3 regions of the Pedobacter sp. SG908 genome follow, and region 2 is predicted to be linked to each of the others. Evidence: riboswitches for the same ligand, from Rfam matches in the RefSeq annotation. Region 2 holds a riboswitch; each other region holds the start of a gene.
What was found. A riboswitch is a leader RNA that binds a small molecule or an ion and turns the genes downstream of it on or off. The one in region 2 is predicted to bind S-adenosylmethionine.
Positions count from the first base shown of each region.

Region 1: linked by a shared signal. The riboswitch ahead of FHT21_RS00960 (cysteine desulfurase family protein) and the one ahead of metH (methionine synthase) in region 2 are both predicted to bind S-adenosylmethionine.
Region 3: linked by a shared signal. The riboswitch ahead of FHT21_RS10420 (SusC/RagA family TonB-linked outer membrane protein) and the one ahead of metH (methionine synthase) in region 2 are both predicted to bind S-adenosylmethionine.

Region 1 is NZ_JAAOYY010000001.1:231,773-242,531, reverse strand. Features, by position in the region: gene FHT21_RS00965 (TlpA disulfide reductase family protein) at 1-998, opposite strand, end outside; gene FHT21_RS00960 (cysteine desulfurase family protein) at 1,037-2,191, opposite strand; SAM riboswitch class I at 2,241-2,338, opposite strand; gene FHT21_RS00955 (beta-galactosidase family protein) at 2,837-4,699, opposite strand; gene FHT21_RS00950 (alpha-N-acetylglucosaminidase) at 4,765-6,912, opposite strand; gene FHT21_RS00945 (sigma-70 family RNA polymerase sigma factor) at 7,173-7,778, opposite strand; gene FHT21_RS00940 (discoidin domain-containing protein) at 8,099-9,736, opposite strand; gene FHT21_RS00935 (RagB/SusD family nutrient uptake outer membrane protein) at 9,786-10,759, opposite strand, start outside.
Region 2 is NZ_JAAOYY010000002.1:889,490-900,248, reverse strand. Features, by position in the region: gene metH (methionine synthase) at 1-3,047, opposite strand, end outside; SAM riboswitch class I at 3,181-3,284, opposite strand; gene FHT21_RS18855 (Bax inhibitor-1/YccA family protein) at 3,408-4,163, opposite strand; gene FHT21_RS18850 (hypothetical protein) at 4,201-4,767, opposite strand; gene murQ (N-acetylmuramic acid 6-phosphate etherase) at 4,875-5,678, opposite strand; gene FHT21_RS18840 (S41 family peptidase) at 5,869-7,476, shown strand; gene FHT21_RS18835 (histidine decarboxylase) at 7,628-8,761, shown strand; gene FHT21_RS18830 (short chain dehydrogenase) at 8,838-9,434, shown strand; gene FHT21_RS18825 (GNAT family N-acetyltransferase) at 9,541-10,047, shown strand; gene blaB1PEDO (PEDO-3 family subclass B1 metallo-beta-lactamase) at 10,116-10,759, shown strand, end outside.
Region 3 is NZ_JAAOYY010000001.1:2,545,532-2,556,290, forward strand. Features, by position in the region: gene FHT21_RS10405 (GntR family transcriptional regulator) at 1-596, opposite strand, end outside; gene FHT21_RS10410 (YtxH domain-containing protein) at 964-1,164, shown strand; gene FHT21_RS10415 (SusD/RagB family nutrient-binding outer membrane lipoprotein) at 1,313-2,755, opposite strand; gene FHT21_RS10420 (SusC/RagA family TonB-linked outer membrane protein) at 2,764-5,973, opposite strand; SAM riboswitch class I at 6,292-6,398, opposite strand; gene FHT21_RS10425 (TlpA disulfide reductase family protein) at 6,537-7,805, shown strand; gene FHT21_RS10430 (trypsin-like peptidase domain-containing protein) at 8,847-10,523, opposite strand; gene FHT21_RS10435 (TlpA family protein disulfide reductase) at 10,526-10,759, opposite strand, start outside.

The DNA.
Region 1 (10,759 bases), on a different contig from region 2:
TTGGCTACGGCATTATCCCAGAATTTTAAATCAGAAACGTGTGTCCAGGTTAACTGATCATCAGCAATGGCTTTTAACCAGGCCTCTTTTTTACCAGGCTGATCTAAAGAAACCCCTAAAACGGTAAAGCCTTTGTCTTTATATTGATTATAGGCAGCTACTACGTTCGGATTTTCTTGTCTGCAAGGACCGCACCACGATGCCCAGAAATCGACCAGAACATATTTACCTTTAAAATCAGATAATTTTACTGGCTTGTCGTTCACATCATTTTGTGTAAAATCTATAGCCTGAAGGCCTATTTTGGTGTTTTTTACCGCATTAAAATAGGTTGAGATGTCTTTGCCCGATTTGCTGTCTTTAAGGTTCTGACCCAATGCAGCATAAACCTTTTCTGCCTCAGGTTGAGCAGATTCGCTGGTTGCAATCTGGGAGATAGCTGTTAAACTTACGTAAGACTGCGGATTTGAACGGGCAAAATCGATATAAATGGGCTCCAGTTCTTTACTTGCAGCTTCGTAGCGCTTATAAATGGCCTCAGTTAAGGCTTTGTCTTTCTTTTGTTCGGCGGTTAATTTGCCAAATTCGCCATTTATTGCAGCCAGTTTATCCTGAACCGGCTTGGTTAAAGCCTTAAGTTTTTCATTATCGGCATTTACTTTCGACCCGCTGATCGATGCATTTTTTAAAGAATCGGCAGATACCAGCTGAATATTGGCAGGTTCAAGGTAAATGGACAAGAAATCGCGTTTTCCATTCTTTTCAGCGGGCTTTTTATATACCGAAGCCCTTAGCGGATCGGCGATCTCACCTTTAAAAGCAAAAGTGCCGTTTTTTAATTCAGTGGAGTCTAAAAACGATTTACCATCTTTCGAATAGCTCAAGTAAATTTTCTCATTCCCCTTATCATTTTTTAGGGTTCCGTTTAACGAGAATGGTTTTTGTGCCAGTGCAGCTAGTGGTAGTACAGCAACTGCAACGAGTAGTGTTTTTTTCATTTCAGTTTAATTTATGGGTGTATGATTAGGAATTATTTTTAAGCGTAAAGAAGATTTGGCCGTTCCTGGCGATTGTGGTAAAGGTTGTTCAATTGCGCAACCACTTCATCGATTTCAGCCTCGGTATTAAACCTGCTGAAAGAAAACCTGATTGTTTCTTCATTTTTACCAGTTCCCAATGCTTCAATAACATGCGATGAATGATTGGAAGAACAGGCGCTTCCTCCCGAAACAAATATGCCTGCCCTGTCTAAAGTTCGTAACAAATCTGCACCATTGGGCAATGCGGGTAATGAAACACTTAATACCGTAGATAAGCTTTTATCAGGATGATCTGAATAACCGTTAAAGTTTATTTCAGAAAGGCTTGTAAGCCCGTTAAGCAATCTTTTTTTAAGTGAATGGATATATGTTTCGTAAAGGTTTTGGTTATCATAGGCATGCTGAAGTGCCGCTGCCATCCCTACAATACCTGCTACGTTCTCGGTACCTGCCCGCTTTCCCGATTCCTGCCCTCCTCCCTTAATAAAAGCACGCAGATTAGCCGGTTCTTTTGCATATAGAAAACCAACACCTTTCGGCCCATGAAACTTATGCGCCGAGCCCACCAGAAAATCGGGCGCCAGCCGGCGGGTATTAATATCGATATGGCCAATAGTTTGCACCGTATCTGAATGGAATATGGCACCATGATGCTCAGCAAGATCGGCAATTTCTAAAATGGGATTCAAATTTCCTATTTCATTGTTACCATGCATCAAGGATATCAGCGCAGGTTCTTCATTTTTGAGCAAAGTATCCAGTTCAGTGAGCGATAATTTTCCCTTACTGTCATTTTCAAGATATACCAATCTGATTATTCCACTGTCTGCCAAAGCTTTAAGCGTATTTAAAACAGCATAATGCTCTAATCTGGAAGTAATAACAACCCGGATATTATGGTTATAAACTGCTGAAAGTAAAGCTGTATTATCGCCTTCGGTTCCGCCAGAAGTAAAGAAAATATTTCCTGGTTCTGTATATAAAGTATCCGCAATAATTTCCCTCGATCGCTCTACGGCTTCTCTGGCATACCTGCCTAAAGCGTGTGCCGAAGACGGGTTTGCAAATGATTCAAAAATAAAGGGCTTCATGGCTGTAAAAACCTCACTGGCAAGTGGGGTGGTCGCTGCATTATCTAAATAAATACTCATCTTTCAATTTTAAATCATCACTGCTTATTCAGATTTCCGGAGAAAGTTATTCTTATCTTTCCCTTACGGGAAGGATTTAGCACCTTATTTGGCAACAGGTTGCTAAGACATCATAGGGCCTTTTCCCTCCGTCTTTCTGGATAAGTCAAAAATATATTAACGGCACAAATGTATATAATTTCTATAGATTTTATAGTTTTTAATTTGATTTTTTTGTGCCAAGCTAATATTATGTATATAATTACAGCGTTGTGACATTAATAGACAAGATTTGAACTCTGCAATCACTGTTTTTCAAAACAGTTGATGAAAAACATTACCTTAGAACCGAACACATTAAAACACTGCCAGATTTTATCTAACCATTGTTTTAAGCTGTAAAAAAGTTTGACTGAACCGAAAAACATTTACTAGAAAAAAGTCAGCTGAGTAATGTAATACTGCATTATTTCCTTTTAACGGAATTTAGATATTGTTTCGTTTTATACCCGATAATTTATTAAGCCACAGCTAAATAATTGTTACAGCGCATAGTGATCTACACTGCCTCCCATTAAGGCAGTGTAATCCAACTTCATAAAAAATCACCCAAAACGATGGAATAACTTCTTAAAGGAATGATCGAAGATCATCTAGGTTAATACTTTAAGGCTTCAGTAATTCTAATACAGGTACTTCTACAGATTTAATTACTTTGTGTAGCGTGTCATTATTCTGCTCGAAAATTACAATTTCATTCTTGCCCTTTTTTAGCCAACAACCTGGTAGGTACAGCGTTTGTTGGGGACCAACGCTCCAGTAACGTCCTATATTTATTCCGTTAATAAACACGATACCTTTACCCCAATCACGCATATCAAGAAAAGTATCACCAGTTTTTGTTAGAGAAAAACTTCCTTCGTAAAAAGCTGGTCTTCCAACTGTTGCCGTATTTTTTGCCAAGGCTAAATTAGGCACAACCTCCATAGGCAACTTATACATATTCCAGTTTCCGCTAATAGTTTGTCCATTAATAATTACCGGAGAAATGATACCTTTTGTACTGTTAATGATTTTTGCCCCGTAGTTAATTCGTCCCATATTTTCAACTACAATATCTAAAACGGCATTAAAAGGAATGTCAATATCACAATCATATTTTTTATAATAGCTGTTTAATTCAGCAACCTTAGTTCCGTTGACATACACAATGGCATAATCACGCAAACCAGCCAACTCTAGTTTACCACTAATAGGCTGATTAAATTTTTTGCTGTACCAAACGTAGCCATGTCCTTGATTTAAAGCTTCAAAAGTTAAAGGATTATCGTCATTTACTGGTGTAATTTTACTTTTAATATCTTCCAAATCAACTGCTTTTGTTAAAATAATATCCGGAATAGCAATTACAGGAATTTTTGCCGGAACAGCTGGAGTTTCTGGCTTTTTCAGTAAATCTCTTAAAGCATTGTACTTTTCGGTAGCCCAACCAGCCTCACTAATTGGCGCATCATAATCATAACTGGTTAAATCTGGCTGAATATCATGTTTGTTATCATAATTTGCGCCAGATGTAAAACCGAAATTTGTACCTCCATGTACCATATAATAATTAAAAGATACGCCACCATCTAAATATTTTTGCGTTTGCTTAACCACTGCTTGCGTAGAAACTTTAGGAAAAGGCTCTGCCCAATGGGCTAACCAGCCAGGATAAAATTCTGCTACCATATAAGGTCCTTTACTACCATTGTATTTATTCACCAATTCCTTAAGCTTGGTTACATCATCTTCACCATTTGCAGTTGGTAAAGCTCCTGGTAATGCGCCACCCTCAAAAAGCCAGCTTCCGTCTGAAGTAAAAAATGGCACATTAAAGCCAATATCTTTTAACTGTTGAAATACAGCTGCGCTATACCTTTTATGATCTTCTAATGGAACATCCTTACGTTGAGCCACATAAGACCCAAATTCATTTTCGCCCTGCACCATTATGATTGGACCTCCATTGGTTATTAAAAGATTTTTAAGCTGTCCGTACAGTGCAGTAAAATAAGCTTTTGTTGCAGCTAAATATTGTGGATTATTGCCACGAATAATCATGCCTGGCACCTTTTGCAAAAACCATGGATAGCCGCCAAATTCCCATTCGGCACAAACATATGGGCCTGGTCTAAGGATCACAAGTAAACCCTCTTCTTGAGCAGTTTTGATGTATTCGGCGATATCTCGATTACCAGTCTTAAAATCCCAAACCCCGGGAGCAGTTTCATGGTAATTCCAAAAAACATAAGTAGCCACAGCATTTAAACCCATTGCTTTCATCATTCTCAAGCGGTGGCGCCAATAAGGTTTTGGAATGCGTGCATAATGCATTTCTCCACTATAAATTTGAATCGGCTTATCGTCTAACAGAAAATTACCGCCCTCAATAGCGAAAGTGTGTTTTGGATCTTGTGATTTAGTTTGCGCCAACAGATTATTTATTAAACAGATAAATATAAGCAATGGTAAAAATTTAATTTTCATATTTTTTTCGTCAGTAATGGTTGTTCTTAGTTAATTATATGCGAACTACTTGGAATAAAAACCAGTTATTTTAATATATTATCAATCAATTTATTTAGCTGAGAAACATTTATAGGCTTTAGCCTATAGGTATCAGCCGACTTTGTCCAGGCCACTTCCATGGCAAAATAATCGGGGCTATTGCTTTCCTTACCTTCCATCTTAGCTAATTGCTCCTTAATAAAGCGCTGCCAGCGGGACAGATATAAAGAGCCTAGCAAACCGCTCCATTCCTTATGCGCATAATCATGTAGATCTGTCTTTGGATTATTTTCGGGTCCCCAATAGGTTATCTGAATTTTTGCATTTCTTAAAGCCCTCTCTCTATCCGCTGGTGTTTTCGCAAAATTAATAGCCTGTTCCAACCAGCGGTTTAAAGAAAAGTACCTGCTTGAGCTCAACAATGAGTCCTGCTGGAGTATCAGTTTCTGGAATACAGCACTTTCTTTTTTAAATGCAACCGCATCTTTTGCCTGTATGGCCTCAATCATATTCTGATAACTTTTATCTCCTTTATTGGCCAATACCTGCCTCACGAGATCAATCTTATCTGTTTGATATGTTTCAACATTTGCATAATCATCACCAGCCGCTACAAAAAGTTTTACCGCTTCCAAAAAAAGTTCCGGATTATAATTTCTTTTGCGGGTTCCCCATGTTGAAACCGTTTTAATAGCAACACCAGGCCTTGCACAAAAAATAGATTCCGAAGGCCCTTCCTGATAAATTTCTGGACTGCTATAGGCTGTTTGCAACAATAACTGCCAGGCCTGGTCCATTTTTGAACTGCTTTTTCCATAGCGGTAGTCCTGATAGGTCTTAATCCAACTCTTTACTGATACAGGATTTTGATGCCAGCCAAGCTCAAGCATAAAATCGAAAGCTACCGGGTTATTGTTTATCCCCTCTGGAATAATACCAATACCCGCTAAATACTGTCCATACTCGCTCCCTTTAGCTCTGTTCACTTCATCTGAAAAGCGTTGAAGCTTACCATATAAACCATTCTTTTCCCCGAAATTACTTACGTTACTCCAAACAAATGGAGTTCCATTATAGCCTTTTCTTTTTTCCCAGTTATTGGTGTTTTCTCCAAATAGTTCAATCACTAACGTTTTCTTTTTATCTAAACCATTAAGTAGCGCTTCAGAAGGATTCGATTGCCACCCCTGCAGTACCCAGCTACTGCCTGAGAAGTGCTGATCCATTTTTCGTTGTATAATGGTAGCTGCCGTACTCACATCAACCCCTTTGGAGTTTCCACCCTCATGAAAAGGATCTCCGCCAAAAAAGTGAAGATCAGCTCCATAAAGCTTCTTCATTTCTGTGTAATAGATATCAGCTACCTGACTAAAGGCTGTATCAGTAGGAATTAGAAAATCAGGGCGTGTAAAACCTCCAGCCCACTTACCCTGGTCTATCACGCCCGCTTTCATCTTGTTTTTAAGGCTTGTTGGAACCATGCCATAAAACCCTTGCATTACGGGCTCAATCTTTAAGTCTCTCATACGCTTAATGATCTGTTGTTCTAATTTGGCCTGTTGATTAATTACACTCTGAGTAATCGGGCCTCCCCAGCCTTCCAGGTTTCCCATTAACCACCACGCACTAAAAGCAGGATCAGCTATGAAATCGCCGATATCCTTGTTATTATAGCCTAATTTTTTTAATGTATTCTGCCAAACCGCCTCCATTCCAACAGGTGCAAGCATCAGGTTCACCCCATTCAGTGCCATCCAATCTAGTTCACGTTCCCATTCAGCCCATTTGTAATACGCCATTGAATAGCTAATGGTACAATAATTTAAGGCATACCTAAAGCGAAATGGCGAAGATATCCTAACCTTTTTATTGATTTTTGGGATATTAAGAAGCGGAGATAGATTATCTCCTAAATGAGACATGCTTCTGTTACAGTAATACTTGAGATAATAGCCCAAACCATAGGCCGCACTATTTGAATTCGAAGCAGCGATATTCACCATATTTCCAACTGAGGACAGTTCAAAAATATCTTCGCCTGTTTCTGTTGGTATAACACTGAAAGATAGGGATGAAACAAGCCATGGAACCCGGCGCTGCGCAATTTCCCTGACTGCGGTATATGCCTCTCCGTATACAGAAAAAGAGATAACAATAAATAAAATTGATAAATTTAGTTTTACAAGTTTCATACTGATTTCAAAAAGTTATTGCGATTATATTTGATTGAAGGCCCATTAAATTTAAATATTAAGCCTTTTTTCGACTCATTTTATGCACCTTTTTATTACTATACGCTTATAAAGGAAAAAATCTATGCTAGCTATAGTATTATACCTTATTTATTGTTTTTTTTGGAGGGAGGGGATTTTGTTAATGCCCCGTCTTTCATTGCCCTAGAAAATCCTTTCATCCAAAGGGGCTCATCTGAAACACGATTAATCATGTTGTGCTATTTTTGAAAAATCCGAATCAGGCTTATGAAAGAAAGTACCAACAGTTCTGAATCGTATTTGCTTATTTCAGCTTTTAGGAATGCTGAGGCTTTCGCCATATGATCTTTAATTGTGCCTACAGAAACGCCTAACTCATTAGCAACGAATTCGTAACTCTTATTTTCTAACTTGATCAAACGAAATACGATCTGTCGTTTTGGCGGTAACTTATTAATGCTTTCTTCAATAATTTCGCCAAGTGCTTTATTCTCCATGAAATCAGTCACAGGATCATAAATTTCGGTTGTCATGTTTATCAGCCGGTCCATTAGCTTTTTTTCGCGCAGTACCCTCCTATAAAAATCAATAGCGATATTTTTAGCTATTGTAACCAAAAATGATTCAAAAGGGAAATCTGAATTTATTTTATCGCGGTTTAGCCAAACCTTCAAAAATACATCCTGATGTAATTCGAGAGCTACATCCTCCAGATGAACGAGTTTTTTAAGGTTATAATAGATTTTCCTGTCGTACTTCAAATAGAGCAGATTAAAAGCGTTGACATCACCTTCCCTAAGTGCATCCGAAAGCGCTTTTTCATTATTTGATGATCCGACAGGCATTTATTTATTCGAATAGTTGATTAGGACTTACCCCGTATAAATATAAGTTAAAATATAATATATTATTGCCCTTTTTTTAAAGTATTGATTAAAAAGTACTGGTTAAATTTGGATGAGTTCAACAAAGAAATGGCAACTTAAGATTAATGAAAAAACCGGTGCTATCCAGCTAACCGGTTTTTCTAACTAACTAATCTTAACCAAGATTGCTCATTTATAAAAAACTTTTGATCAATCAGCAATCTTAGATCTATTCATAATTTCTCAGAGATCTATTTAGCATGAAATTTTCAGGCATTTAATCTCCTCCATAAATGTTATTATTCATTAAAAGCTGTTATTTCTGCAATATTTGCGGCATTTCCGCCATTGTATGATGAAAGAACAATAATCTTAAAATATCTTGCCGTTTTTTGAGACGAAAGATATACATGTTGTAGACCGGCCATTGCTTTCAATGTAAAATTTCCCGCGCTCTGCCAGGTCAATCCATCCATGCTAGTCTGTATTTCAATATCCTTGCATTTCGCACCATACTGTGATTCCATCGCTATTGTAAACCCAGTAAACGGTAGAGGCGATTTCATATCGATTGCAACAAAATGTGGAGGAACTGCTACGGGGTCACTCCATCTGGAAATCCATGAGCTTTGAAAGTTATCGTCGATAATATTGATTGCCTTACCATCGTCGCCGCTTGTTTGGTTAGAACTGAAACCTATTACCGACCAAGTGCTGTTGTTATACTGGCTGGCTTTAGGTCCAAATTCAATCACCGGGATACCGGCGTTGAACGTATATAAAAAGACATTCTCCGTTATATTTCCATTATCGTTTACGAATTTAATCTTTAATTCATAGGGTATTCCATCTGTTTTGTACTGTAATTCGGCAATAGGCATCTCAACGTAAAAACTATCAACCCCGATTGCCTTAGACTCCCAGGTTGTTGCGTTATAATCTCTATTTACTCCAGTCCCTTCATTATCAACATTTGGATCATTATAATAGAGGATACTTGTTACTTTCCCGTTTGTACTAAATTTACCAGAAACAATTATACTTTGTTTGGCTGCGTCATATCTTGCATAAATTTTCCTCAGCGTAGTATTCACGCTACCATAGTATACCTTGGTATCGGTGTTAAATATTTGATTTGCATTAAGAATGGCACAGTCTGCAGCGGTCAAAAATGTTGGGCTTTTCCCTAATGTTCCATTCCCTGCATACATGAGTGACATTCCTTTTAAAGGGTCGTTGTTTTCCGAAACCTTTTGACAGTTATGAGCTAAGTTTAACCCGTGTCCCAATTCATGTATCAAGCCACCAAACCAGACGCTGAATGCGTTGCCCAGCACATCTGATTTTCCGAGATGTTTAATATCCAAATCCAGATAGTCTAAGGCAAAACAGCTTTTACCATTGCCATAAAATGGTGGGCCAAAACTACCTCCGCCCGGAGTTCCATCGGCTTTCATAAAGTAACTAGGAATAATAATGAGGTTGTGATCACCTGATTTAAGTGATGGATTGGCTGAAAAATAGCTATTAATCTCACTCATTACGTTACCCGCTCCACCATTATACTGATAATTGGCTTTACCTTTTGTTCCATTAATCACAATTAGCCTAACATCAGTTTTAGCCGCATTGGTATAAAGACCAAAAGTCTTATTGGGATAGCCATTAAGCGCCATTTGTTCTTTATACCAGTTTTGGCCCCATAAGAGCAATTCGCTCAGTCTTTTTTGATAATTAGCCGGAGGAATAACATCTGACGGTATAAAATAAATCACATTTAGATTGTATTTTCGATCAGAAGTGTAAGTAACAAGACTATCCTGTTGAATAACGGATTGAGTAGTGGATGGCCTCAAAACAGGCTCTTCACCATCGTTTTTTTTACAAGAGCTAAAAAAAAACATCGCTAGAGAAACATAAATTAATATTGTTTTCATAAATTTTATATTTTAAGTTGAAGAATAAAAAAATTACTTCTTGAGCTGGTTACCAGCCCTCAGTCTGTTTAAAGTCTGGGTTTTTGCCGTTTAGCTTATCTATTTCCGATTGGGGAATAGGCATTAAATAATGCTTTGTTTTATCAAAAACACGTTTTTGGGCTTCGAAATAAGTAAATGTGGTATCCGTAGCATTGCTTGCCGAAATAGTATAATTTACCCCGTAAACAGGCCGGTTATCAACCACCTCTGCAATCTTCCATCTCCTTACGTCCCAGAAGCGGTGTCCTTCAAAGGCCAGCTCAATCCTCCGTTCGTGCCTAATTACCTCCCGCATCTCTTCTTTAGTCAATCCTGCAGGTATGTCTGGCATCCCTGCTCTCCTGCGGATTGGGTTGATAGCATTGTATACATTTGCATCTGCACCGGCTACTTCATTTTGTGCCTCTGCATAGTTCAGCATCAGCTCGGCAGTCCTGAAGATTGCGAAAGACTTGGTTACCCCTCCAGAATTGTTAGATAAGTTCAGGCCTTCGGTCATGTATTTCCTCCACCAATAGTTGGTTCCTGGTTGCTCCGCATTATCCTTATCATTGGCGTAAATATTAATCTTCCGGTTTTTCCAGGTTGCACCAGGGTATAACACCGTTGCGTAAAACCTTGGATCGCGGTTTTTATAAGGATGTTTGGGATCCCAACCAGAGCCTGCAGACTTAATAGGAATACCATTTTTCATTTCAAAATCATCAACAAAATCCTGGATCGGCCCACAGTTGTTCCATCCGCTATAACCTAAAGGCTGCATTACCTGATCTATTCCTGACACTGTACCTGTTCCAATATTGCGCCCCCATATACATTCGGTGTTTGCATATTTTAGAAAGGCATCAGGAAATTTGGGCTCTAAACTATAACCCTCTGCCAAAGCTGCATCCAGGGCCTCCTTGGAAGCTGCCGCTGCCTTCTGCCATTTGGAAGCATCGCTGTTTGGATTAAAAAAAGTGCTGGCATAATAAAGGTCTA
Region 2 (10,759 bases):
TCACCGGCAACTGTTAGCTGAATATCGTCTCCTACCGCATTTGCCGGCCAGAAACCAATTACGGCTCTTGCTGTTAACAATTTTTCGTCGAGGATACGTTTTAATAAAGTCTGTGCATCATCGAAAAGTTTCTTCGCTTCATCGCCTACATTTTTATCATCGAAAATTTTCGGGTAACTACCACGGAGCTCCCAGGTATGAAAAAATGGCGTCCAATCGATATATGGAACCAGTTCTTCTAAAGGATAATTATCGAAGATCCTTGTACCAGTAAATTCCGGAACAGGTAGATTAGGTTGAAAATCGATCTTAAATTTATTTGCACGTGCTTCTTCTAGGGTTTTAAAGCGTTTATCCGATCGTTTGTTTAAATGCGCTTCACGGGCTTTATCATATTCGGCCCTGATACCTGCAATATATTCGTCTCTGGTATCTGGATTCATTAAAGTACTGCAAACCGTAACGCTTCTGGAAGCATCTAACACGTGGATAGCAGGTCCAGAGTAATTTGGTGCTACTTTTACTGCCGCGTGGATCCTTGAGGTAGTTGCACCGCCGATAATTAATGGAATGGTAAAGCCTTCGCGTTCCATTTCTTTTGCAAAGTGAACCATTTCATCAAGTGATGGTGTAATTAAACCGCTTAAGCCAATAATATCGGCATTTATTTCCTTGGCTTTTTTAATGATCTCCTGCGCAGGAACCATCACGCCCATATCAACAATTTCGAAGTTGTTACAGGCTAAAACCACGCCCACAATATTTTTTCCTATATCGTGCACATCGCCCTTAACAGTGGCCATTAATACTTTTCCTGCGGAAGAGTTTTGATCCTGATCGGGATTATCCAGTTTCTCCTGTTCTATAAATGGCAATAAATAGGCTACGGCTTTTTTCATTACCCTTGCCGATTTAACCACCTGGGGCAAGAACATTTTTCCGGCACCGAATAAATCACCCACAATATTCATCCCGTCCATCAACGGCCCCTCGATTACCTGAATCGGGCGGGCATATTTTTGTCTGGCCTCCTCTACATCATCATCCAGGTATTCTACAATTCCTTTAACCAAAGAATGAGATAATCTCTCTTCAACAGAGCCTTTTCTCCACTCTTCATCTTTAACCACCTCTTTACCTTTCGATTTTACGGTATCAGCATATTCTACCAAACGCTCTGTTGCATCTTCCCTTCGGTTTAAGAGCACATCTTCTACCCTTTCTAGTAGTTCGGGTGGAATTTCCTGGTAAACCTCCAACATCCCCGCATTTACAATTCCCATATCTAAACCAGCCTGAATGGCATGGTAAAGAAATGCCGAGTGCATGGCTTCTCGCACTACATTATTTCCCCTAAAAGAGAACGAAATGTTAGAAACCCCTCCACTCACTTTAGCATGAGGCAGGTTTTCTTTAATCCAACGGGTGGCATTTATAAAATCGACTGCATAATTATTATGCTCTTCCAATCCTGTTGCAACGGTTAAGATATTCGGATCGAAAATAATATCCTCTGCCGGGAAACCAATTTCATTCACCAGGATATCGTAACTTCTTTTGCAAATTTCCTTTCTACGCTCGTAATTATCAGCCTGTCCCTGCTCATCAAAAGCCATTACTACTACCGCAGCACCATATTGCATAATTTTGCGGGCGCTTTCGCGGAATTTCTCCTCCCCTTCCTTTAAGGAGATGGAGTTTACAATCCCTTTTCCCTGTAAACATTTTAAGCCGTTTTCAATAACCGACCATTTGGATGAATCGACCATGATGGGCAATTTAGCAATATCAGGTTCAGAGGCAATGAGGTTTAAGAATTTGGTCATTGCCGCTTCCGAATCCAACATCCCTTCGTCCATGTTCACATCGATTACCTGCGCACCGCCCTCAACCTGTTGTAAGGCAACAGCCAATGCAGCTTCATAATCACCGCCTAAGATCAGTTTAGAGAATTTAGGGGATCCGGTAATATTTGTTCTTTCACCAATATTGACGAAAATGCTTTCTGGAGTGATGGTTACCGGTTCCAATCCGCTTAAACGCATGTAAGGCTCAAGCACTGGTACTTTCCTCGGCTCGGCTTTCCTCGCATTTTTAGCAATACAACCAATATGCTCTGGCGTGGTACCACAACAGCCACCCACAATGTTCACAAAACCTGATGCAATAAAATCGTCTACCAAATGTGCCGTTTCATGCGGTTGCTCATCATAAGCTCCAAACTCATTTGGTAAACCTGCATTTGGATAGGCCGAAACATAACAACCTGCTTTTGCGGCAAGCTCCTCAATATGCGGACGCATTTCTTTAGCTCCCAAAGCACAGTTAAAACCAATACTTAATGGTTTAGCATGCATTACAGAGTTTAAAAAAGCTTCGGCTGTTTGGCCTGAAAGCGTTCTTCCAGAGGCATCTGTAATAGTACCAGAAATCATGATCTCCAGTTTACGGCCAATTACCTCTTCATATTTTTTAATGGCCACAATAGCCACTTTAGCATTTAACGTATCGAAAATGGTTTCGATTAATAATACATCAGAACCACCATCTACCAAACCACGTACCTGTTCGTAATAAGCTGCTTCCAGTTCATCAAAATAAACCGCCCTAAAACCAGGGTCGTTTACATTTGGCGACATGGAAAGGGTACGGTTGGTTGGGCCAATAGCACCGGCCACAAAGCATTTACGATCTGGATTTGCAGCCATAAATTCGTTTACGGCTTCTTTTGCCACACGTGCACCTTCAAAACTCATCTCGTAAGAAAGGTCTTCCATCTGGTAATCGGCCATGGAAATGCGCTGTGTACTGAATGTATTAGTTTCGATGATATCGGCACCAGCAGCCAGGTACTCCAGGTGTATTGTTTTAATAATATCCGGACGTGTGATGTTGAGCAAATCGTTATTGCCTTTTACATCACAGGGATGGTTTTTAAATCGTTCCCCTCTAAAATCTTCTTCGGTTAGGGTATATCGCTGAATCATGGTACCCATTGCACCATCAATCACCAAAATACGTTTTTCTAATTCTTCTCTTATGCTCATTCTTGTTGTAAGATTTGAGATATGAGATGTTAGATATGAGCATGGATAAGACGCAATGTCTCAAATCTCAAATCTATAGTCTCAAGTCTCTAAAAGGCTTATTTAAAAAGTTGGTACGTGAATCGTAATCCTAAACTTATCTGTTTCCGCTATTTGCAGAATAGAATTTAGCACCTTGTAGGTTACAGGTTGCTAAGACTTCGTTGGGTCTAATCCCTCCGTCTTTCTTAATAAGCATACAAAAATGCAACAAAGCAACATCAATTCCAAAATTTATCGCATTGCTACCAAATAAAATTACAAAGGCCACGCAAAACTGCGCGGCCTTAAGAATTAAGAATATTGTTCTGTTTCTGGAGATTATCTTCTGTTACCGAAAATACGCAATAGTGATAAAAACAAGTTAATAAAAGTAATGTAAAGTGAAAGCGCACCCATGATTGCTAATTTTTTGCTTTCATTTACGCCTAAAGTGTTTCCATTTTCATCCAAACCTTCACCTATTCTTTTAAGCTCCTGAACTTTATATGCAGTTAATGCAGTAAAAATCGCCACTCCGATAAATCCCATAATATAACCTAATGTTGAGCTTCCCAAAAACATATTGATAACGCTAATGATCACTAAACCGATTACACCGGCAAATAATATTGGGCCAAACTTACTCAAATCTGTATCTGTAGTATATCCCATTATTGCCATTACTGCAAATATCGCGGCTGCTGCGGCAAAACTAATTACCACTGATGGTAAAGAATAGGTTAACAAGATGAAACTGAGCATTACTCCTGTTAATACAGAATAAAGCAAAAACACGCCTATTAACGCCTGATAAGACATTCGTTGCATACCGGCCCCCATCAGGAATACTAGCCCTAGTGGTGCAAATATTGCAATGTAACCTAACACAGTAAAGCCACCCTTACCTGTTTGTGGGTTATAAGATAAAAGATAATTCAATACTTCCGGTGTGCTGGCGATAAAGTAAGCTGCAACTGTTGAAACAGTTAATGCCACAAACATCCATAAGAAAACATTTCCAAAGAAACGTTTAGATGCAGATTTTTCCTGTACAAAAACACTGTTGTCTTGATATTGATAATTTTGTTGTTCCATTTTAAATTTGTGTATTTAACTATATAAAAATAAATATTTAGTTTAATCTTTTTGTCAGCAGTTCTTCAACTTTTTTAAAGAACTGTAGTGGTTTTAGTGTGCGCCATGGCAGATTGTCAAATGCACCACCAAAGTTAATGTAATAATCGATGTTATTATCGCGAAACTCGGTGATTACGTGTTCCTGAAAATTTACCCCAACAATCCAGCCATCTTCTACTTCCTGAAACCACTCTTCATAATAACTGTCATCAGAGGCATGAAAATTAAGCACATTTTCACCGATCAGGATAAATTTATTAATGCCTTCGTCCATCATCAGCTCTAAAATATCGCGTTTCAGCAGCATAATATCGTTATTAATGGCATCGTTCCATTCCCCTATAAACTCTATAATGGCATAACTGCGGTCATAATCAACGTACAACACCTTCATGTACAAGGTATTCGAGCCGAACTCATCCCATTGTGGGTGCAGTAAAAAGTTATAAATCTGCTTATCGAAGTAAAGTTCCGAATATTCGGTATTGTAAAATGGCGAACGCTCATCTTCTGCCGAAATATAATCATCTCTCCACTGATAATAAGGCTCAATTTCGTGCATGCTTCTTTTTAATTATTGAATGAGTGAGTTTTGAATGAGTGAATGTTTGATACTGCTGCTGAATTCAATCACCCTCTAATTCTATCACTCAAGCATTCTCTCATTTCTTAATGTCCGGCTTCAACTGCTTTACGCACACTTCCATAACGGGTTAATAACTCTGCTGCTTCTTCATAGCCTATATTCAGTTCATCGGCAACCATTTGTGTACCACGGTCTACCAGCTTATGATTGGTTAACTGCATATCGACCATTTTATTGCCAACTACACGCCCCAACTGAACCATAACAGTAGTGCTTAACATGTTTAATACCATCTTTTGCGCCGTACCCGATTTCATCCGGGTAGAACCGGTAATAAACTCAGGCCCTACTACTACTTCAACTGGAAAATCAGATTCGGCAGCTATTGGCCCACCGGTATTGCAAACAATACAGCCGGTTAAAATGCCATGCTTGCGTGCCGTGTTTAAACCACCGATGACGTACGGGGTAGTACCCGATGCTGCCAGGCCAACTAAACAATCTTTTTCATTAATCTCAAATTCCTGAAGATCTTTCCAGGCTTGTTCGGCATCATCTTCAGCAAATTCTACCGCTCTTCTAATGGCTGTATCGCCGCCAGCAATAATTCCTACAACCCAATCAAAAGGAACACCGTAAGTAGGCGGGCATTCTGAAGCATCTACTACACCTAAACGGCCACTTGTACCTGCACCTATATAAAAGAGACGGCCACCTTTTTTCATCCGTCCAGCCACTGCCGACGTTAATTTTTCAATCTGAGGCAAACATTTTTCAACTGCAAATGCTACAGTTTTATCTTCGTTATTAATGCCCTGCAAAACTTCTAATACCGACATCTGATCGATGTGGTCATAGTTAGATTCTTGCTCGGTAACTCTATTCATAAATTTAATTTTGATAAAATTCGGTAAATTCTTTCTAAAAACTGCGCTAAAAATCCAAAAATATGTGTCATAAATTTCAAGCGACGCCTTCCTTGCGTTAATTAATGTTAAATATTATAAACAAAAGACATGAAAATGCAGTTAAAAAATATATCAACTCGCTAATTTTCATAAATTTGCAGTAACGCTGATGAAAAAAAATACCCGTAATAACGCACTGATCGCTTTAAGCTATTCTGTAATTTTAATAGCGGGTATGTTTTTGGGCATAAAATTCATTAAGGATCAAGGTTTTGGCGTTAAAAAAAGTCCGCAGTTAGCCAACAATAGCGACGAAAAATTAAACGAGATCTTACACATCATCAATGGCAATTATGTTGATGACATCAATACCGATTCGCTTCAAAACTTACCTATCGACAGTGTTTTACACCAACTCGATCCACATAGTGTTTACCTCCCACCAACGGATGCGCAAGATATGACCGATAACCTGGAAGGGAACTTTGAAGGCGTAGGTATAGAATATTATATGCTTAACGATACCATGATGGTTACCAGTGTGGTTAAGGATGGGCCAGCTTACCAGGCAGGAATTAAATTGGGCGATAAGATTTTGAGTATCGATACCGCAGTAGTAAGTGGCCGAAACCTACCCAAAGACCAACTTACCGGTCGTTTTAAAGGTAAATCTGGAACTGGTGTGAGCGTAGTGCTTTTACACTCGGGGGCTTCACAAAGTAACCGAATCATGGTTACCCGCGGCAAAGTAAACATCAGCAGCATTGATGCCGCCTATATGATCAACAACGAAACAGGTTATGTACGAATCAGTAAATTTGGTGCTAATACCGACAACGATTTCTCCGTCGCGGCTAACAACCTGAAAGCAAAGGGCATGAAAAAGCTGATTCTTGACCTGCGCGATAATGGAGGTGGTTATTTCACTGCAGCTACAGGACTTGCTGATCAGTTTTTGGGCGAGAACAAACTTATTGTGTATACGCAGGGTAAGCATGAGCCACGTACCGATTATTTTTCTACAGGAACAGGCGCTTTTCAAAATGGCAAACTGGCTGTCTTAATTAATGAAAATACGGCCTCGGCCAGCGAAATTGTAGCAGGGGCTATCCAGGATTTGGGGCGAGGGATTATTGTTGGCCGCCGCTCCTTTGGCAAAGGTTTGGTACAGGAGCAATTTGCTTTTGGAGACGGCTCTGCATTGAACTTAACCATCGCAAGATATTACACACCATCTGGCCGGAGTATCCAAAAATCTTACAAAAAAGGTTACGACGCTTACAAACATGAATTAGACGAGCGGATGATGGACGGAGAGCTTACAGGAGACCGTACTTCTTTTCAAGATTCTATTGAGAAAACCGAAGGTGTAAATATTCAGCAGAACAGAAAAGTTAAACCTATTGGCGGTATCCAGCCAGATATATTTGTGAGATTAGACACGAATGGTTACAATAAGTTTTACAGTAATTTAGTAAGTAAGAAAGTACTTTCCGATTACGTGTTTAATGTACTTACCAATAAGTACAGTGCCAGTTTTGTAGAACAGAATATCAATATCTTCACCATAAACGATAATGATTTTAAAGATTTTATCGGGTTTCTTCAACGTAAAAACATAGCGATAGATCGTTTTCAATTGTACAATTCGAAAAATGTGATCTTAAATGACCTTAAAGCCTTGCTTTGTCGCTACTATCTGGGCGATGTAGGCTATTATAAGGCAGCAAATCAAACCGACAATGCGGTAAGACAAGCACTCCTTAACCTTCAGTAGCCATATTTTATATTTTGCGAGGATAAATCTACAGCCTACACAGAATTTTAATTCATTAAAAACATTAAAAACAAAATAATATACTTAATTATCATAAAATAATAATACTATATTCTGTTTTTGCTAATTTTGGCAGCAAATCATCTCTTTTATGGAAGCGAGCAAATTACAGGAAAAGGATCAACAGGTATTAAATGATCTATTGGAAAATGTTAAGCAACAGACCGATTTATTTTTAGGTTATCCCGTTTCGAAAGATTTCGATTATCAGGCATTATCCGAATTTTTAAAATATCCGATGAACAACCTGGGTGATCCTTTCGTTACTTCAACCTACGGCGTAGGCTCTCGTGAGCTGGAAAAAGAAGTAGTCCAGTTTTTTGCCGAACTTTTCCGTGCTCCTGCAGATAATTGGTGGGGTTATGTAACCAATGGCGGCTCAGAAGGCAATCTATATGGCTTATACCTTGCCCGCGAGTTACATCCAAAAGGAATGGTTTATTATTCGGAAGCGACACATTATAGCGTGCAAAAGAACCTGCATTTACTCAATATGTCGAACATTGTTATCCGTACACAGGAAAACGGAGAAATCGATTACGAAGACCTTGAACACACCATCCGGATGAACCGCCATATGCCTGTTATTATTATGGCCAATATTGGCACCACCATGACCGAAGCACGTGATGATGTGGCCAAAATTAAAAGCATCTTAAAAAAACTGGCTATCCAGCATTATTATATACATGCCGATGCAGCACTTTCTGGCACGTACAGTGCATTAATTGAACCAAGACCAGCATTCGACTTTGAAGATGGTGCAGACAGCATCGCCATTAGTGGTCATAAGTTTTTTGGTTCGCCCATGCCTTGCGGAGTGGTAGTTGCCAAAAAATCGAACCGCGATCGAATTGCCCGTTCGGTGGCTTATATCGGAAGTGTTGACACCACCATTACTGGCTCTAGAAATGGGCATAGCCCCTTATTTTTATGGCACACCATTAAACGTTTGGGTATAGCAGGTTTAAAAAGCAGAACCATGCACAGTTTAGCAACCGCAGCTTATACGGAAACCAAGCTTAAAGAAATTGGTATTGCAGCGTGGCGGAATGTGAATGCCATTACCGTAAACTTCCCTACCCCACCTGCAACAATCTGTAAAAAATGGCAGCTGGCAGCAGAACAGGGAAATTCGCATATCATCTGCATGCCTAATGTAATGCAATCGGATATCGATCTTTTGATTGCCGACCTTGAAGTGGAAATGGCGTTGCACGATTGAGGATATACAAACATTTTAATGCCCCAGCTGTTTAATAACGATGCTAAATTAGTATACACAAATCAAACAGGTTTCTATGAAAATAATAATTGTAGGTGCAACAGGTACACTGGGCAAAAAAGTAGCTGAAGCTTTTGCCCAAAAACACGAGATAATCCGCGTAGGAAATACCAAAGGTGATGTTCAGGTAGATATTACCAAGGAAGCATCAATTAAGGCCATGTTCGAGCAGATTGGCGCTTTCGATGCCCTGATCAGTACCAGCGGAAAAGGCCCATTTGTGCCTGTAAGCCAGATGACGGGTGAAGCATTTAAGAGTGGCTTACTAGACAAACTATTGGGTCAGGTTAACCTCGTACTTATCGGCCAGCATTACATTAATCGAGGCGGTTCATTTACGCTAACTTCGGGTATATTGGCCGATCATCCTGTAGCTGCCGGTGCCGCACTAAGTGCAGTAAATGGAGGATTAAATTCTTTTGTTCTCGCTGCTGCCCCAGAACTCGAAAATGGCGTTCGTATAAACGCCATCAGTCCCAACGTGGTTGAAGATTCCCCTGCTTATTTCGATTCTTTTCCTGGCGAGATTCCGGTTGCCATGGAGAAAGTAGTTAAAGCTTACGAGAAAAGCGTGCTGGGCATTGTAACAGGACAGGTAATAAAGGTTTATTAATTACGCTCGGCACTTTTAAGACATTGTTTTTTAACAAAAGCTTGTTCTAAAATTTTGGTTATTCAAAACCCAAAGTTTTATATTAGTCTGTCTAACAAATTCAAACATGATAGAAACAGAACGCCTCATTTTAAAACCATTAACACACGATCAGCTTTTGAAATACATTAAAGATGATCATTCACTTGAAGAAGAGTTTGGCCTTTTGCCAACAAAGAAAAATATTTCGCCTTCCCTTCATGATGCGCTGGAACAAACGATTTTACCTAACGTTTTTGATAAGGATAAAGATTATCTGTACCATACCTTATGGACAATCATCTCTAAACCCGATCATAGAATGGTAGGCGACATCTGTTTTGTTGGCGAGCCCGATCCCAATGGCGAAATAGAAATAGGTTATGGTACTTACGAGGAATTTAGAGGCAGGGGCTTTATGACCGAAGCCGTTGGCCGATTAATAGAATGGGCAAGGGAACAGCCCAAAGTGAAATCGGTTTTTGCCGCCACTACAAAAGATAATGTAGCTTCTTATTCTATTTTAGAAAAAAACAACTTTATCCATATTGGAGAAGTTGATGATATGTTAAGCTGGAAAATTGAATTAAAATAATTTAAATCAATTGCGTTCGTTTGCATTGAAGACAATTCTTTTTGGAATTCATTATTAAACCTTATCCTATGCGTTATCTTTTTTCCTTTTTACTTTGGTTATCAGCCCTTGCCTCTTTTGCGCAAAATCCCAAATTAAAAATCAAACATTTAACTGGCGATCTTTATGTTTATACTACGTACAGTACCTATAAAGGCGCCGTAACGGATGCAAATGCCGTATACCTGGTTACCAATAAAGGCGTTGTTGTAATCGATGCACCTTGGGATACTACACAATTCCAGCCATTTCTGGATTCTATTCAGGCGAAACACCACCAAAAGGTAGTACTGGCCATTGCCACACACTCGCATGGCGACCGCGCAGGTGGTTTAGCATTTTTTAAAAGCAAAGGCATAAAAACTTATACCAATAAATTAACCGATGAGATATTGAAAACCAACAAAGAGCCACGTGCAGCCTACACTTTTACAAACGACACTACTTTTACAGTAGGCCAGTATAAAATAAACACTTACTACGCGGGCAAAGGGCACACGAAGGATAACCTGGTGATTTGGTTCCCAAAGGACAAAGTTTTATTCGGCGGCTGCCTGATTAAAAGTACCGAAGCAGATGATTTGGGTTATATTGGAGAGGCTGATTTAGCCGCGTGGCCAAAAAGCATCGAAAAGTTAAAGCAGAAATATCCTGACACCAAATTTGTTATTAC
Region 3 (10,759 bases), on a different contig from region 2:
AAAGCATTATAAGAAGCCTTTTCAAACTCCTGAACAATGTAGGAATAATCGCCTTTCAGTTTTACATAGCGATCTACAATCAATAATTTTTCTTTTGGTAATTGTTCCAAAACTTCTTTCGCCTCGTTACTTTCAATAGGTGCAATTACATATAAGCCATACTGGCCCTTGTTACTATTGATGATAGACTCGAAAACGCTGAAATTATTATGGTGGAAATATACATCAACCTGGATGTTCTCACCCAAGTGATCACGAAAATTCTGGTAAAAAGTTTCCTGAAAGGTATCGAAAGCATAAATCAGTAAACACACTTTGAGGTGCTGTTCTGTATCGTCGGTAGCTACAAAATAGCCCATCCTGTTTTTCGATTCTAAAATCCCCCGGCTAATCAGCTCCTTATAGGCCTTACCAATGGTTTCTTTAGCAAAACCGGTTTCCCGCATCATTTCGTTTACCGAAGGCAGCATGTCGCCCTTGGCAATCAGTTTATGATTAAGGCCATTAATGATTCCCTGTACAAGCTGTTCGTGTTTAGAGAAAGAATTTATGATGCTCAAATCTTTGATTTCATTGAACAACTTTTCCTTATTCATGTAGTAATATTTGGTTTAATCGATTTATCGGAGGTTAATTGCCCGAAATATATAAATTTAATGGAGATATATCAGTAAAAACTTTATCGTTGTGCCTGATGATGCCACTGAGAAAGATTACACTAATTATTGGGTATATCTAATAACTTACAAAAGTTTGCCACGGAGAGGTAGATTAACATGGAGGTATTTTTCTGTGGTTTCCTTATTTACGTGGCAAAAAAGATCGGTTAACAGCAATATCAACTGTGAAATCTAGCATAAGTAAAACGCAAACCAACTAAAATCATTTGTAACAACAGCTATTAGAAAATGTCTAAAACTTTAAACGATCTCAAAATGTTTAACTAATAAAAAAGAAAAGAACATGGGAATTTTAAAAACAGCAATTATTGGCGCCGCAGTTTATGCTGGCGTAAAATATATCACCAAAAAAGATCCAATTACCGGACAATCGATAGTAGATGAACTACTAGATAAAGCTCCAGAATGGGTAGAGAAAGCAAAAGGATACACTGAAGACCTGAAAACCAGGGCAAGCAATGCTGCTGAGGATTTAGCCAGATGAATACCAATTAAAAGAAAGGAACCTGAACAGGTTTATCTTTTTGTTTGATTGTAAGAAGCAAAAAACGTCCCGAATTTATATCGCGACGTTTTTTGTTTTTAGTGTCAGGTGGTAACATCTGACGACACAATAAAACCAGATTATTTACTTAAAAAGTATCAAACCAAAGTTTGGTAGTCAATAAATCCGCCCCCTGGTTGCTTACCGCATTTTTATAATTCTGTCCATTTAACGATTGTTCAGAACCCGGATAAATAAAACGTACCGGAATTTTTCCATTCAACACCGTATTAACAGATGCAGTTAATTGCGGATAATCTAACCTTCTCTGCTCTGCCCATGCTTCTAAACCCTGCCCAAATAAGGCAATCCATTTTTGCTCCCCGATTGATTTTTTATAATTGCTTGCATCATATTGTACCGCAGCCTGATTAATATAATCATCAACAACAGTTCCAGATAAACCATATTGTCCAAATGAAGCCCTAATGGCCTGGTTATATAAGTCAGCTGCATTTTCTGTAGTAAAGCCACGTGCTGCCGCTTCTGCCCTATCAAAAAGCACTTCAGCGTAACTTAAAATTACGGCAGGTGCTAATGGATTTAAAAAATAAGCACCTGGTTTTGAAGAATTTGCCAAACCTATTGCGCTTGCCTCCGAGTTTGTAGAACCATTTGGAATACCTACATAAACTTGTGGTGTTACATTTTCTGTTTTACTTGCATATATTGGCAACCTTGGGTCTTTTAAGTCAAAAAGTTTATCCACTATGGTTTTGCTAATCCGGTAATCATTTCTAGTTTCAAATGATGCCGCAACAGGATTTTGCTGTGGTGAGGTCTGATAAACAAGCTGAGCATTAAATGCATTGCTATTGATGTAATTCCCTCCTTCAGCCTTAATCTCATCAATTACTGCTTTTGATTTTGTCGGCTCTTTATCCGCAATACGCAAAGCAATACGCAAACGCAATGAGTTTGCAAATTCCTTCCAGTGGGTAATATTACCTCCATACATGATATCACCAGAAATAGCTGGAGCTCCTAAAGCAGGATCTAAAGCTGTTTGGGCAGATTTTAAATCGGCTAAAATTCCATAATAAACATCCTTTTGCTTGTCGTAAACTGGTGTAACAAACTGTTTAATTTTTCCTGCCTGAGTATATGGAACATCTCCATAAGCATCGGTAAGCAATAAAAACACCCACGATCTCAGTACCAGGGCTACACCTTTATAATTTGGATTACCTTGGGCATCTGCTAATTCGACAATTTTATTTAAGCCAGCGATACTCTGCGCATATCCTGTAGACCACAATGAGGTAAAACTACTGTTTGAATAGATAAACCGATCTTCTTCCGTGTACTGTACTTTAGCCCAATGTTGTACAAAAAGCAAACTCGAATTCAGATTATTTGTAGTACCCCAGTAGGTATCTGATGTATTTTTGATTGCCCCGGTAAGTAAATAATCGGCCTGTGGAATTTCAGGGGCATTCGGATTGATGTTTACCTCATCCAGTTCTTTGTTACAAGATGTAAAAGCAATTGCCAAAATGGCCAGAATATATAGTTTTTTATTTTTCATCATGGAGATAATTAAAATTTAACATTTAGATTGATACCATAACTGCGTGTGCTCGGGTTAGATAAACTTTCCAAACCCTGACCGTTACCAGTATTGAAAGCAACCTCAGGATCAATATCTACTGTGTTGCGGTGAATAATCCACAGGTTACGGCCGACAAGCGATACCGAAACCCCTTGTAAACTTAATGGGCGAAGCCATTTTGATGGCAGGTTATAACTTAATTTAACCTCGCGGAGTTTTACATATGAAGCATCGAAAATATTTGCTTCATCAATATTTCTGAACGATTTATAATATTGTTGAGCTGGTAATACTTTCTCATTTCGTTTACCATCAGCCGTTACGCCATCAAAAATAATCCCATCATCATAAACTGTTACGCCCGCCGGAGCAGTCCCATTTACCCTTACTGTACCATTTTCTTTCTTATTATCCGGATAATAATATGAGATTCCGCCATATTCTGTTGCTCTTCCAGGAAGTGTAGAAGCCAATACTCCTGTATAGGTACCTGTTGCATAGGTGCCATTATAGATAGAACCACCAAAACTTGCGTCAACCAATACCCCTAAACTGATACCTTTATAAGTGAAAGTATTATACACACCACCAATCCAATCTGGCGTATATTTCCCCAGTACCTGTTTGGTTGGATTTGTTGCAGGTGCGCCCGTTGCGTTTACAACAATATTACCATTACCATCTCTCAAATATGCTGATCCGAACAATGAGCCGTAAGGCTGACCAACGGTAGCAATAACCTGTGCCGAGTTAGAAGCCACTACATAATTTGTTAACAATTTTTCGGCATCTAATTCTATTACCTTACTTCGGTTTGCCGCAAAATTTACATCAATATCCCAGGTAAAGGCTTTTTTTACTGGCGTAATTCCCAATTGTGCTTCTATCCCTTTGTTGTTGATTTTGCCAGCGTTAAGCAATTTTGAGCTGAAACCAGTACTCTGACTTACATCAGCAGCCAAAATCTGATTATAACTATTGGTATTGTATGCACTTAAATCGAAACGTAACCTTTTATTAAAGAATACCGCCTCAAGCCCCAGTTCTGTAGAAGTAGTAGTCTCTGGTTTGAGATTAGGGTTTAAATCTATAGCACCCGGACTTAGCTGAGGATTTGCAACGACAATGTTAGGATATAACTTTTGCAGATCGGAACTGATGCTAAACGGCGCACCAAATGCATAAGTATTAATCAAACGGTAAGGATCGGCATCTTTACCAACTTTAGACCAACCTCCGCGTATTTTTAAATAGTTAAGAGCTTTGCTTTTAATATCGAACGCCTCGGTTGCTACAAAACTTCCATTAAATGATGGGTAAAAATAAGACCTGTTCTGCGCCGGCAAGGTAGATGACCAATCGTTACGGGCCGTAATGTTGGCAAAAAGGTAATTCCTGAAGCCAATCTGGCCAGAGGCATAAACACTATAAGATTTTAGTCTTGATAAATTATTTAATGAAATCAGGGGATCGCGAGAGTTTTTAAGGGTATAAAGTCCGGCGATGGCCAGTTTAGGTGCACTTTGATCGTTCTGCTCAATATATTGTCTACGGATGTTCCCACCACCTAACAATTCGAGGCTAAAATCATCATTCAACTGTTTGTTAAAGTTTAATGTCGCATCTGTATTATTTTCACTTACGGTAAAGGCACTCTCAGTATAAGAGCCGAAAGGTGTTCCATTGGTACCATAGGCAATCCTAACTTTACGTCTATCGTTGTAATAATCGGTCCCTGATCTGAAATTGAAATCAAGTCCATCAATAATCTTATAGTTAAGGGCTAAACTTCCAATAATCCGGCTACGGTTTTGCGATACTGTATTTTCGTATGCTACCCAATAAGGATTGCTGTAATAACTGTTGTTCCAGTTAAACGTTTTTCCATTTTCGTCCAAATAGTTTTTCAATTGGTTAATATCAACCTGACGGCCGAACCAGGTAAACTGCAACATCGTACTGGTTGATCTCGAACCGCCTGTTCCAGGTAAATTATCAGAGTTAAGTTTGCTATAATTTGCATTGGCAGTTAAGGTTAACTTCGGTGTTATTTTTAATGATGTATTGAACACAAAGGAATTTTTGCCCTGACCAGAGTTAGGTACTATCCCCACCTGTTTTAGGTTATTATATGATATCCGGTAATCATATTTTTCACCAGCATCTGCAACCGATACCCCATTGTTCAATGAATATCCTGTTTGAAAGAAATCGCGCACATTATCGGGATGTGCCACAAAAGGAACGGCTACTCCCTTCGAAAAAAATTGTGGAATTAGTCTTCCATCCAATTTAGGACCCCAGCTTTCATCTACGCCATCGTTAATGCCTTTACCTGCACCGTCTACGTAACTAAACTTGCCTTCCGATCCCTGACCGAAAGCATTTTGATAAACGGGCAGGGTAAGTAAAGTTTCTAAAACAGCATTCGAATTGATGGCAATGCCTAATCCTTTTTTCGATTTACCCGTTTTGGTTTTAATGAGTATAACGCCTGCTGCAGCCCTCGAGCCATATAGCGCCGCGGCATTTGGTCCTTTTAACACACTCATCGATTCTATATCTTCCGGATTGATATCTGAAATGGTATTGGCATAATCTCTTGCCCCAGCCGAATTTAACTGAGAGTTATCTACCGGAATCCCATCAACTACAAATAATGGCTGGTTATTTCCTGCAATGGAAGTTTCTCCCCTAATAACCACTCGTGACGACCCCATACTCCCCTGGCTGTTAGTTACCCGTACACCAGCTATTTTTCCGGCCAGTGCATTTACCAGGTTGGATTCTTTAGCTTCAGCCAAATCCTGTCCTTTTAATTCCTGAACAGCATAACCTAGCGATTTTTTCTGTCGCGAAATACCCAATGCCGTAACCACTACCTCATCCAACGCATTATCGCTTGATTGAAGAATGACCGAAACTGGGTCTGCGTTTTTATTGATTTGTATTTCCTGACTCTTAAAACCGATATAAGAAAATACCAATGTGCCCTTATCTGGTGCACTAATAGAGAAAGCTCCTTTTGCATCAGAAATGGTGGCCTGTTTGGTTTCTTTTATTAATATGGAAACACCTGGGAGTGTTTCACCATCTGCCGACTTTACAGTTCCGGTAACCGTGACATCTTGAGCGGAAAGCTTTTGTGCTATGAGGAGCAAAAAGATAAGCGCTATTGATTTTAAATTTTTAAGCATATTGTGTAGTTAATTAGTTAATAAGGGATAATAATTTTGGGCAAAACAATTCCTAACGGTTAATAACCGTGTTTTATAAGAAAACAAAGGAATGGTTAGATCAAAAAAGCCTGTTAAATGGAGCGATTTTAACAGGGCATGCGCATTCGGAAGTATGCACTAAGGTTTACATCAATAGCTTTTAGCTTGTCTGTTTTTTTCATCTGAATAATTTTCTTTAAACCGTATTTACTTTTCAAGCGTGCATCAGGGCAAAAAAAAAGCACCCCATAAATCAGAAGTGCTCCATATATTCTTATAAGGATAACGCAAACAACTGACTTAACTACCCCAGATTCATCTGAGATGGAATTAGCACCATTTCTAAAAATTAGATGGTTGCTAAGGCTTCATAGGGCCATTCCCTCCGCCTTTCTTGATAAGTATTTTAAAATAACTGGGGCAAAGGTATAATTAATTCCATTTATCCTATAGTTTTTATAGATTTTTATTGAAATATTTTTTCTTTGGCAATTACATCCATATCTTTGTCTACTAATTTAGTCGATAAATATACATCCCCAATGAAACTAAAATCCATTTTAGCAGCCGTATTGGCCATATCAACAACTTTTATCTATGCCCAGGAACATAATACTTTACCCAATCAGGTAGTAAAACTCAACAAAATAAAATCAAAAGCCTTTGTTGCCCTCGGCAATTGGCGCGGCATAGCGAAAGTAAAGGAAGGTCTGGAAATTCCTTTTAATTTCGAGATCAATGAAAAAAGCGGTCAACAGAAATTATATTTCCGCAATGCCGAAGAAAGTTTCGAAGGTGGTCTGGTAAAACAGACTGCTGATTCACTTTTCGTAAAACTGGATCAGTTTGATAACGAACTCGCATTTGCAATAGATGGCGATCATTTATCTGGTACATTAAGAAAGCAAGATAAAACTGGCCAACCTTTGGTAATTATTGCTGAACGAAAAAATTATCGTTTTAAAACGGCAGATAAACCAGCAACAGCAGACTATTCTGGTAGTTATGATGTGGTTTTTAAATCGCCAAATGGTAAAGAAGAAAAAACAGTAGGTTTATTTAAGCAAACGGGAAACAAACTTACGGGTACTTTTCTACGCGTAACAGGCGATTCGCGCTATCTGGAGGGTGTTGTGGAAGGAAATGAGTTTCAACTTTCTAGTTTTATTGGCTCATCTCCTGCCTATTATAAAGGAACTTTCCAGTCAGATGGCTCATTAACCGGTGAAATTTTAGGTGCAAGGGGAAGCCAGTCTTTTACCGGGACCAAAAATAAAGATGCTGCCCTGCCTGATCCTTATAAACTCACCTACCTTAAAAAAGGATATAAAACACTTGATTTTAGCTTTCCTGATATCAACGGGAAAAAGATTTCGCTAAAAGATGAGAAGTATAAAAACAAAGTGGTGATTTTGACCATCACCGGAAGCTGGTGCCCTAACTGTGTTGACGAAGCTACCTTTTTGGCGCCATGGTACAAAAAGAACAAAAACCGCGGTGTAGAAATTATCGCTTTACATTACGAACGCTCAACCGAACCTGAATATGCAAAAAAGGTGATGACACGTTTCCGCGAACGTTTTGGAATTGATTACGACCAGGTTATTGCAGGTACTGCCGATAAACAGGTTGTATCCGAATCGTTGCCTGCACTCGATTCTTTTTTATCGTTCCCAACCACGATAATAATTGATAAACAAGGTAATGTAGCCCAGATCCATACTGGTTTTAATGGCCCGGCCACTGGTAAGTTTTATGATGAGTTTATTAAAGAATTTAATACAGAAATTGATACGCTATTGAAGAAATAGGCATAGCACTCTCATTTCTTATCGGTTGGTGTCTCACCAACCGAAATAAAGCGTTGGTCGGTGAGACACCGACCAATAGAACTTCCTTGATTTCCGTGCTTCCGTGGCAAATTAAATGGTAGCACAGGCAAGCCGCTCCAAATAATAAATAATAATGCATAATGTATCGTTTTTGGAAAGCAGGTTTAGCGCACTTCAGTTCGGGCAGTCCTTCTTTCCTCTTCTATCTTTTTGCGAATGTTATTGCTGTTTGTTTGGCTCGGCAGCAAAAAGGATAGCCGCTACAATAAGGTTTATTTAACAAAGGTTTGTACAAGGAACAAAATAGCGTTTTACATTTTGTTCTTAGTAGCAACTGTGTTTTTAGCCCCGGGCAAAGCGGCATCCCTGAAGCACAGCGGAGGGATACAGCAAAGAACGGGAAATAACATTAATAGTAGCTCAGCCTTTGCGCTCCAGAAATTAATTTTACTTTTTTTTAGTAAAGCAGGTGTAATGCCTATCGGCTACGGCAGTCCTTCTTTCCGCTTCTATCTTTTTGCGAATGTTATTGCTGTTTGTTTGGCCCTGCAGCAAAAAGGATAGCCGCTACAATAAGGTTTATTTAACAAAGGTTTGTACAAGGAACAAAATAGCGTTTTACATTTTGTTCTTAGTAGTAACTGCATTTTTAGCCCCGGGCGAAGCGGCATCCCTGAAGCACATCGGAGGGATACAGCGGAGAACGGGAACAAACTTTAATAATTACCCCTGACATTGCGCTTCAAAAATATATACCGTCCCCTTTTTGGAAAGCAGTGTTAGCACGCTTCGGTTTAGGCAGTCCTTCTTTCCGCTCCTATCTTTTTGCGAATGTTATTGCTGTTTGTTTGGCCCTGCAGCAAAAAGGATAGCCGCTGCAATAAGGTTTATTTAACCTGGGCCAGTGCACCAAAAATAGATAAAGGAATTTAAATAAAGATTCTTCGACAGACTCTCCGTAGGAGTCCTTTGGACAGAATGACAACCTTTACTGACTGCTTCAGTGGCAAAAGCACCAAGCTATTGAATAGCTTTCGATACAAAACTAATAATTGTTTTCTTTGGTATCACCACCGTTGTTGTCCGGCTAAACCGAGCAATGTTAATCCCATAAAAATGCCCTTCCCAATCAAAAACTGGCGATCCGCAGGCATTTGCTTTAATGGCTGCATCGTGTGTAAAAACAGCATTAAAACCATCTCTTCGTTCTGATTTTCCACCTTCAAATTTCTCTGCCGGATGATTGGAGACCGGTTGCCCCCTTCCGTCGAGCTTGAAAGTTTTGTGCATTTTCCCAGTTGCGTTGGCCCACTCAAAAGTAACCTCATCTCCTGCCCAATATTTCATCATTTCGGGCGCAAATTCATTTGCCTTTTTGATGAGTTTCCCATTAATGCCAATGAGTTCATCGCCAACTTTTATTCCTGCTTTCTCGGCCGGGCTACCTTCTTTAATTAATGAGAATTGAACTGGGCTGGAATTGTATACCACCATAGCTCCCAAATAAGGTTGACTGTTAATTTTCGACAAATTAAATAGCGTACTGCCCAAAATACTGCGCATCACTTTGCCAGCGGGATCAATGCTATAAAGAAGTTTACCCATTTCTATTTTAACGCTGTCGCCATCAGAAATATTTAAATCAATTCCACCAGTTATTCGCTGTTCAAGTTCAAATAAAACCAGGTCGTTTTCCTGATCTTTTCCAATCAACTTAATCGGCACTGCGATTCCATTAATATCACATTGTGCTTGTTCGCCAACCATAGTGTTTTTACTCAGTAGAAACTGTTTTTTAGCTCCATTTGCTGTGCTAACATTCAATAAAGTAGCGCAAATATCCTGGTTTTCTCCTTTTATCAAACTTTTGACGAAAAAGCAGCTGTTTTTAAGCCTTGGTATATCAAAATCAGGGTGTAAAGCCTTTTGTTTGCTTTCTTTCTGTAATTGCAAAGACAAGGGATCTGTTTTCACACTATCTTGTTTTTCAGGGAAAGCCGTATAAAGTGTTTCACTGTTCAAGGCTGTCCAATAACGGCGGTAAAGGTCAACCGGAATTTCAAAATTCATTTCTTCTGAAACATCAATGGCACTGTGCAACCCGATTACACGACCATAATAATCGAATAACGGGCCACCAGAATCGCCAGGTTCCATTTTGCAGGTGGAGCGGATAAAACCATATTCGTTTTTTACTTCTGCAACACTGCCCAACCTTAAAGTTGGGAGTGTTTGGTTTAAGCTTTCGGGATAAGAAATACTGATACAAGGTTCGTTTTTAAGCAAACTTGCCGAATAACCCATCTCTGCAAACGGATAGGTGCCTTTATCGGTAATTTTCATCATGCCCACATCTGGAATGCCAGGCGTATCTTTATTTTCTATTTTTCCTAAAGCCATTGCAATACATTCACGTCCATCAGGAAAAAACACCTTATAATTTTTACCCGGTAAAATGGTATGTGCAGCCGTTAAGATGTAACCATCGGCACTTACTACCACGCCGCTAAACTGTGCACTGGTTCTTTGGTTCTGCTGTACATCGAAGCCCCACATGCGTACACTTGCAGGATATGCCTTTTTAACCGCTTGGGCAATGGTATACTGAAATTTAGCCACCAGCTTTTTCTGTGCGGTAGCATTTAGGTGAAACAGTATCACTAAGGTTACTGTTAATGCCTTTATAGAATTATTCATTATTATTTATGATTTTTTGCCAATGTAATCCGCTCAGAAATTTCCTGGAGCGCAGCGGCATCGGTTCCGGTAAACCCAGTTAGTTTAAATACAATATTACCTGCTTTATCGATAACGAATTTTGCAGGGATAGCAATCACCCCATAATCTTCAACCGCAGCATTACGCCCAGCTTCATCTTTCAGATCCATCAGCACCTGAAAATTAAAACCCGATTGTGCGATATATTTTTTTAC